Regions from separate parts of the Halobacteroides halobius DSM 5150 genome, predicted to be linked through region 1. Evidence: riboswitches for the same ligand, from Rfam matches in the RefSeq annotation. Region 1 holds a riboswitch; the other holds the start of a gene.
What was found. A riboswitch is a leader RNA that binds a small molecule or an ion and turns the genes downstream of it on or off. The one in region 1 is predicted to bind lysine.

Region 1 (4,206 bases):
TTTTTAAGACGCATCAAATGAGTAAGGAGCAAAAAATAAATTTATTGAATAAATTTAATAATAAGGTAGCTACAATGGTATCAGAAATAAAAGGAATTAATTCTTTACAAAGTGATATTAAAGAAAAAGTAATTAATAATCCACTGGATGAAGTAAAGGATGATGTTGAAAATACTCAAGCTGGTTTCAAGGTTACTAAGCGCGGATTGAAAGGATTTGATGTATCAGCAACTGTATATCACGGTCGCGATAAATTACCCATAGTGGATAGAGACTATCTAGAAAATCAAGTGAATGATTTGATTAGGAATTATGAGGAATATGTAAATCAAACAAATGATCCAGAAGGTTTTGCTACTTATTGTGATAGTAACAATAAGACTTTAGACTCCTTTATCCTTTACCCCGAAACTAATCAAGTGGGAATTGATGTCATTGGCGATATCAATGGTATCGGTGTCTGGAGCGAAGTTGCTTACAGTATGTATGAAGATGATCAGTTTGATAATCGAATCCAAGCAACCTTAGGAGCGGATTATAAGTTTGAAAATAACCTATATTTAGTCGGGCAGGTTTATTACCAGCAGGGCCGATTAGACAGCGAAGCTGATATTAAAGCCTTTAACGTCCACTTTGATAAACCGGTCTTTACCTTCCATACAATAGAAGCTAATGCCATCTATGAAGCAGAGAGTGAAACTTATTTAATTGAACCGCAGTTTACTTATTCTCTAGCTAATTCTACTGAACTGCAGATCGGCGGGACTTATAAAGAAAGTAACAGCGACAGCCAATCAAGCTTGATTTCTAATTTAGGAGATGATAGAATTTATACTCGCTTAAAGGTAGAATTTTAAAAGGGAGTTGAAGCTATGAATTCCAAACGAAAAAAAATTTTCACAGTAGCTGTAGAAAAATTTTCGCAGAATGGAGCTGCTGATACTACGATGCAGGAGATTGCCAAAGAAGCAGGAGTTGGAAAAGGAACTTTATACCGCTACTTTAATAATAAAGAAGATTTAATTTCTTCGTTAGTAGAAATGGGTTTTAATCAGTTAACTGAAGAGATTAAGCGGGGAATTGCAGGAATAGATAATCCGGCTAAAAAATTGGATAAAACAGTTACCATTCATCTTGAATTCTATAATCAACATCGGGATTTTTGTAAATTCTTAACTCGGGAAAGTTTAGGGTATAAGAATAAGTTTGAAGAACATATTAAAAAGATCAGAAGCAAATATACCATTGTTATTCAAGAGATCATTGAACAGGGAGTAACGACAGGAAAGTTTAAAGAGTTAGATATTGAGACTGCTACTGCTTCCTTAATCGGCATGGTTAATATTAATGCTCTACACTGGTTTATGTTTAGAGACGAATTTCCGGTTACTAAAATAAAGAATGAGATTATTGAGCTAATTTTTAATGGGTTACTACAAGCCTAATAGTTTTTGTAGTCTATTATTGGTTTTATTTTGTAGGTGCTGTATTAATTTTAGTAGGTGTGTGGGGGACTAATTATTATGGAGAATATCAGGAGGTTGTTACAGAAAAAACAATTGATAATTAATCTCAAAAAGGTTTGACAAGACAGAATAATTATGTTAAGCTATTTGCAGTTAAATAGAATGATAGAGGAGCAATGATTATTAGTACTTCTAAGGAGCTAGGTCTGAGTGTAGAATTAGGAGGAAAGGGATTATTGCCGAAGCCCTAAAAGCAATTGCTATCTCTTAGGGTTGGGGATATAATTAATAGTTATATTACTGCCACTTTGTGGAGAGCTATCTTACGACTGGAGATCTGGTTATGAGAAAAGCTCATAACCTTTTTTTATTATAGGTTAGCAATTAGTGTGAGAAGTTAAAAGCTCATACACAACTATAGAGCAGGGAGAAAGGAGTAGTTTTTATGAAATTACAAGGAACAATGGAGGTTAGTCAGGATGGAATTTTAGAGGTTGCTGGACATAATTTAGTAGATATTGCTGAGGAATATGGGACTCCTTTGTATATTTTAGATGAAAAAGAAATTAGAGATAATTGTCGTGCTTATAGAGAAGCCTTTGAAAAGTGGTACCCCAATTCTGAAACTTTATATGCTAGTAAGGCATTTTTATCAGTAGCTATGGCAAGAATTATTGACCAAGAAGGTTTAGGTTTAGATGTCGTATCGGGTGGAGAATTACATGTGGCATTAGAGGCAGATTTCCCAGTAGAAAAGATTTATTTTCATGGAAATAATAAAACACCTGATGAGATTGAAATGGCATTAGATGCAGGAATTAAAAGTTTTGTGGTAGATAATCAATATGAATTAGAGTTATTAAATCAATTAGCAGGGAAACATGGAGTAGTACAAGATATTTTATTACGAGTTACGCCTGGAATTGAAGCTCATACTCATAGCTATATTCAAACTGGTCAGACTGATTCTAAGTTTGGAGTGGGAGTACAAAATGGTTTAGCATTAGAAACAATTAAGCAAGTTAAAGAGTTAAAAAATGTGAAGTTAGTAGGACTTCATTGTCATATTGGTTCTCAAATCTTCAAATTAAAATCATTTGCTAAAGCAATAGAGGTTATGATGGATTTTGTAGAAGAAGTAAAAGAAGAGACAGGTTTAGTAATGGAAGAGTTAAATTTAGGTGGTGGAATTGGAATTCCTTATACTGAAGATGAGGAAAAACCAAGTATTGATCAGTACGCTGAGATTGTAACTAAAACGATTAAAGAAACATGTGAGAGTCTTGATATGCCATTACCTAAAATAATTAATGAACCAGGTCGTTCAATTGTAGGTACGGCTGGTTCTACTATTTATCGGGTTGGTTCAGTGAAACAAATTCCAAATATCAGAAAATATGTTGCGGTAGATGGTGGAATGCCAGACAATATCCGACCAGCTTTATATGATGCCGAATATGAAGCATGTGTGGTTAATAAAGCTGACCAAGAATTAGAAGAGACTGTTACTATTACAGGTAAGTGTTGCGAATCAGGTGATATTTTAATTAAGGATATTAAATTACCGCACATAGAGCCAGGAGATATACTATTAACATCTTGTACTGGAGCTTATGGATATGCTATGAGTAGTAATTATAATGGAGTAACAAGGCCTGGGGTTTTATTATTAAGTGAGAATAATATTGATTGGATTGTAAAGCCCGAAAGTAAGCAAGATTTAATCTCTAATGATGTTCTTCCAGAGAGACTTAAATAGAGAAATTATTAAGTAGTAAGAGTGCTTAAGCGCTCTTACTTTTTTTTTATAACTTTTTATGGTATAATTATGAAGGTTAAATAGAAGAATAATAATGCAAATTATGCTATTGTAAATTAATATAATGGAGTGATAAGATGGAGATAATTACTACCCATCAGCGAACGGATTTTGATGGATTAGCAGCTATGGTAGCTGCTCAAAAGTTATATCCAGCAGCTATTATGGTCTTTCCAGGAAAATTGGCTAATAATGTAAAGGAATTTATGGCTTTATATAAAGATAGAATTCCTGTTAAACGGCCTAGAGAGATAAATAAATCTAGAGTAAATAAGGTTATTATGGTAGATAATAATTTACCAACTAGAACGGGAGCTTTAATAGATCTATTTGAAGAATCGGAAGTAGAGATTATAATTTATGACCATCATCAAGATGAACAGATTGATGATGATCAGATTATAAAATCTGTTGGGGCTACAACCACTATTTTAGTAGATAAGTTACTGGCAAAGAAAATAGAAATAACTCCTTTTGAAGCTACTTTATTTGCTTTGGGTATCTATGAGGATACAGGAGGATTGATTTATAAAAATACGACATCTTTAGATGCTCAAGTTGTTGCTTCTTTATTAGAATCAAGGGCCAATCTCGAGATTGTAGAGGAGTATATAGACCATTCTTTAGATCGAAAACAACAAAAGTTATTTAATAAATTACTTGATTCCTTACATCAAATTTCAGTTAAAGGATTAAAGATTGATACCTTTCAGGCTGAAGCTAAAGAATATATCCCAGATATTTCATTATTAACCCATAAACTAAATGACTTACATAATTGTGATGCATTATTTGTACTAGTTAAGTTTACGAATTCCAATAAGATTCTTGTTATTGGTCGAAGTAAGAGCGATAATATTAATGTAGCACAAATACTGAATTATTTTGGTGGGGGAGGACATAATCGAGCTGCTTCAGTAA
Region 2 (4,206 bases), 790 kb from region 1:
TAAAACAGGTTATTTCTTAATTAATGGTCGGAAAGCAAAACTGTCATCTTATATTAATTTTAAATCTCCTTTTAGAGTTAGACGAGGACCAGCTAAAGTAGCAATTATCATTGATGATTTTGGAAATAGGGCTGCAGGAACAGATGAAATACTAAAGTTAGAACAAAAGATAACTTGCGCTATCTTACCCTTTAAAGAAACTTCAACTGAAGAGGCAAGAGAGATTAAGGAAAATGGATTTGATGTAATTGTACATTTACCAATGGAGTCAGAAAAGGGTAAGTTAAGTTGGTTAGGTTCTAAACCAATTTTAACTAGTTTATCGACTAAGGAGATTAAATCTAGAGTTCAAGAAGCAATAATTGATATTCCAACAGCAATTGGGTTTAATAATCATACTGGTTCTAAAGCTACTGCTAATAAAAGAGTAATGGAAGCTATTTTAAAGGTAGCAAAAAGTAATAATTTAATAGCTATAGATAGTCGTACTACTTCTAAATCAGTTGTAGGGCAGCTAGCTAATAAATTAGAAGTTCCTTACTTAGAAAGGGATGTGTTTTTAGATAATAAAAAAGATTATGGTGATATTAGAAAGAATCTTTTATTATTAGTAGCTCATGCTATCAAAGAAGGTCAAGCAATAGGGATTGGTCATGTTGGCCCACATGGTGGGAGAATAACTTTTTCAGTTTTAAGTAAAATATTACCTTCGTTAGATAAGATAGGAATAAAGTTTGTCGGAATAAGTGATTTAATCTAATATTGTAAAAAAGCCAGGGTTTCCTGGCTTTTTTGAAAGAAAGCTACTTTTTTTTAATAAAGCCCATAATTCTACCTAATAGAAATGCTCCAGCCGCTGTAACAATTAATTTAGAATAATGATTTGTTTCTTGGTTATCATCCATAGTTTTGCTTAGTTGATTTTTAATTTCATTTAACATCATTTGTGGGCCTCCTTTCAAGGTTATTATTAACTTATGGAGAAGAAAATATCCCAGAAATGCCTTTAAATCAAACCTAAACTTATTCATTAAAATATTAGTCACTTAAGACCATAAAGATTGCAAAAAAGACAAAATTATAATATAATAAACAATATAACAAACAAGGAGAGATAATTATGAAGTACAAAATAATAATTTTAAATCTATTAATAGTCTTAGCAATTAGTGGTTGTAATTTAAGGCAAGGAAAAGTTATTTATAATAACACAGAAAAATTAGAGGGTAGAAAGTTAAGTAGTGAATCTATTAAACAAGGGCAAATGAAACTAATAACGCCTAATTCCATTGGTCAGTTACGCAACAAGCTAAGAGGTATTGAAAATTTATCATTAAATAATAGGATTGCTGTTTATGCTTCATTAGGCGAGCGTTCATCAGGAGGATTTCAAATTAAAATAAAAGAGATTAGAAAAAAAGATGATAATTTAATTGTAACTGTTAAAGCAGTTGGACCGTCACCAAATCAAGCTGTAATCCAAATGATTACCTATCCTTATGATATTGTTGAACTATCTTTAAAAGAAAAGGAGATTAAGAAGGTTTTCTTTTTAACCCCAGCAGAAGATAAGTTAAAGATGATAAATATAAACTAAAATAAGGATGAAATTATTTTTTTCTTGCTTTAGTTACTAATGTGTGTTATTCTAAATATAAACAAAATAATAAGGTAGAGGAGCAGTTATCAAAAGTACTTAGCTAAGGAAAGGGTTAACTGCCGAAACAACAAATTAAAATATTTGTTGTTGGGTTTATACTTAACAGGTATAAAACTGTTAAAAAAGCACAGTTAGCTACATGGATAATGGGTGTATTAATCTTCTTTGATGATTATGCTAATAGTTTGATTGTAGGAACTACAATGCGGTCGATTACAGATAAGTTAAAGGTATCCCGAGAAAAGTTATCTTATATTGTTGATTGTACAGCCGCACCTGTAACTAGTATGGCATTTATTTCAACTTGGGTTGGTTATGAAATGGGATTAATTCAGGATGCTTTTACTAAGTTAGGCATTGAGCAAAATGTTTATTCTGTTTTCCTTAAAACAATTCCGTATCGATTTTACAGTATATTAGCTTTATTTATGATTTTAGTAGTTATTTGGACTGGCAAAGATATAGGTCCTATGCATCAAGCAGAGCAAAGGGCTAGAAAAACTGGAAAGGTATTAGCAGATGGGGCCACACCAATGGCTTCTGAAGAACTAACAGAGATGAATTATAAAGAAAATAATAGTATGAAATGGTATGATGCTTTTTTACCTATTATTACAGTTATTATAGTTTCTTTAGTTGGTTTATGGTATAATGGTGGTGGATTAGCAGCCGATGTGGGACTTAGAGAAGCATTTGGAAATGCTGATTCTAGTGTAGTTCTTCTATGGGCTTCGTTTAGTGGTACAATAGTTGCAGGAATATTAGGACTATTTAAAGGGAATTTAGAAGTAGAAGAAATTATGGAAGGTTGGATTGATGGAGCTAAAGCATTAGCTGTAGCCTGTGGTATTCTTATTCTAGCTTGGTCCTTAGGAACAGTAATTGAAAAGCTAGGAACAGCTAATTATATTGTAGCTTTAACTAAGGATATTATTCCACCATTTTTACTTCCAACAATGATGTTTGTTATTCCGGGCATAATTGCTTTTGCTACAGGTACTTCTTGGGGAACTAACGCAATTATTATGCCTTTAGCAATTCCAATGGCGTATCAATTTGGGGCACCTATGTTACCAACAATTGGAGCAGTATTGACTGGTTGTGTTTTAGGAGACCACTGTAGTCCAATATCTGATACTACAATTATGTCTTCTACAGCTTCAGCTGCCGACCATATTGATCATGTTAATACACAAATCCCTTATGCGCTTATAGTAGGAATCATTTCTATTGTCTTTGGCTTTATTCCAGCTGGATTTGGACTACCTTACTGGGTAGTATTTCCATTATTGCTATTAGGTATGATTGCTTGCTATATAGCTATTAATATATTCGGAAAAGAAGTCGAAGGAGATGAAGTAACAATAGAAGATACAAAAGAAATTACCGCATAACTTTTGGTTTAGAGCAGGATAATTCCTGCTCTTTTTTTAGTATTAAGTTCACTTAAGATATAGTCACTTATGAACATAAAAATAAAAATCATAAACAATAAAAAAAAGAATACATTATATTAAGGAGGGATTGTAATGAAATCACAATTAAATATGACTCTAATAATTTTAATTATATGTTTAATATCTTTTATCATGGGGATAGAACAATTAGATATTTTATCTTTTTCCATAGCTAATAATAGTAAGATTTCTGGAGGGGAAATAAAAGTAAATCAACCACAATTGCCTATTAAATATAAAGATAATGTAGAAATAATTTGGGATGTATCAAAAAGTATACAAAATAAAGAAAATATTAATAAAATAACTACGTCAAAGAATGTACTATATAGTATAGTTAATCGCTTGCCTACAAACTTAAATTTAGGGATTAGGGTTTTTGGAAATAAAGATAGAAATAATACCCCATCGTTTTTTACAATTCCATTGGGGGTTAAAAATAGAAAAGAAATTATAAATTTTATAAATAAAATAAATCCAACAGGGGAATCATCTATTAGAACAAGTTTACTAAAAGCTAAACAGAATTTAATCAAGTATAAAGGATCAAAACATATTATATTAGTAACAGATGGTGAAGATACAGGAAAGATTATGCCTAGTAAAGTAATAAAAAAGCTGACTAAGTTTAAAATAAAGACACATATTGTTCATATTGGTAAAATAGATAAAGTTAGTCAGTTAAAATTAAAATCATTAGCTAATTTAGGTAATGGTAAATATTTTACTTACTTTGAAAAAAATAAAATATCTCCTACAATTAACTTGAAATAAGTTTATTATGAAGGTAAAATTAATCTTTTATAGAAAAATTAAAAATATGGGAAGGAGGTACTTTATTATATAATTAAAATTAAATTGGAGGTGTAGATTAATAATTAGAAAAATAATAGCTATACTAATAACAGTTTTTATTGTCGTTAATATTTTGTTGAGTTTGGGGATTAATTTTTTTATAGATTGGTTATGGTTTGAAAGCCTTGGGTTTTCAAACAGTTTTTGGACAATCATCCAAAGTAAGATTAGTGTTAGATTGGGAACTTGGTTGTTTATTTCAACAATTATACTGGTTAATTTGTTTTTAACTAG

Region 2: it holds a riboswitch for lysine, as region 1 does, so the genes downstream of both, HALHA_RS06780 (Na+/H+ antiporter NhaC family protein) here and lysA (diaminopimelate decarboxylase) in region 1, are expected to answer to the same signal.

Annotation. Positions count from the first base shown of each region.
Region 1 covers NC_019978.1:588,225-592,430, forward strand. Annotated here, with positions in the region: gene HALHA_RS02960 (TonB-dependent receptor) at 1-857, shown strand, start outside; gene HALHA_RS02965 (TetR/AcrR family transcriptional regulator) at 873-1,445, shown strand; lysine riboswitch at 1,625-1,795, shown strand; gene lysA (diaminopimelate decarboxylase) at 1,912-3,225, shown strand; gene HALHA_RS02975 (CBS domain-containing protein) at 3,363-4,206, shown strand, end outside.
Region 2 covers NC_019978.1:1,382,704-1,386,909, reverse strand. Annotated here, with positions in the region: gene HALHA_RS06790 (divergent polysaccharide deacetylase family protein) at 1-760, shown strand, start outside; gene HALHA_RS13475 (hypothetical protein) at 804-944, opposite strand; gene HALHA_RS06785 (protease complex subunit PrcB family protein) at 1,121-1,597, shown strand; lysine riboswitch at 1,665-1,806, shown strand; gene HALHA_RS06780 (Na+/H+ antiporter NhaC family protein) at 1,864-3,054, shown strand; gene HALHA_RS06775 (vWA domain-containing protein) at 3,190-3,891, shown strand; gene HALHA_RS06770 (UPF0182 family membrane protein) at 3,992-4,206, shown strand, end outside.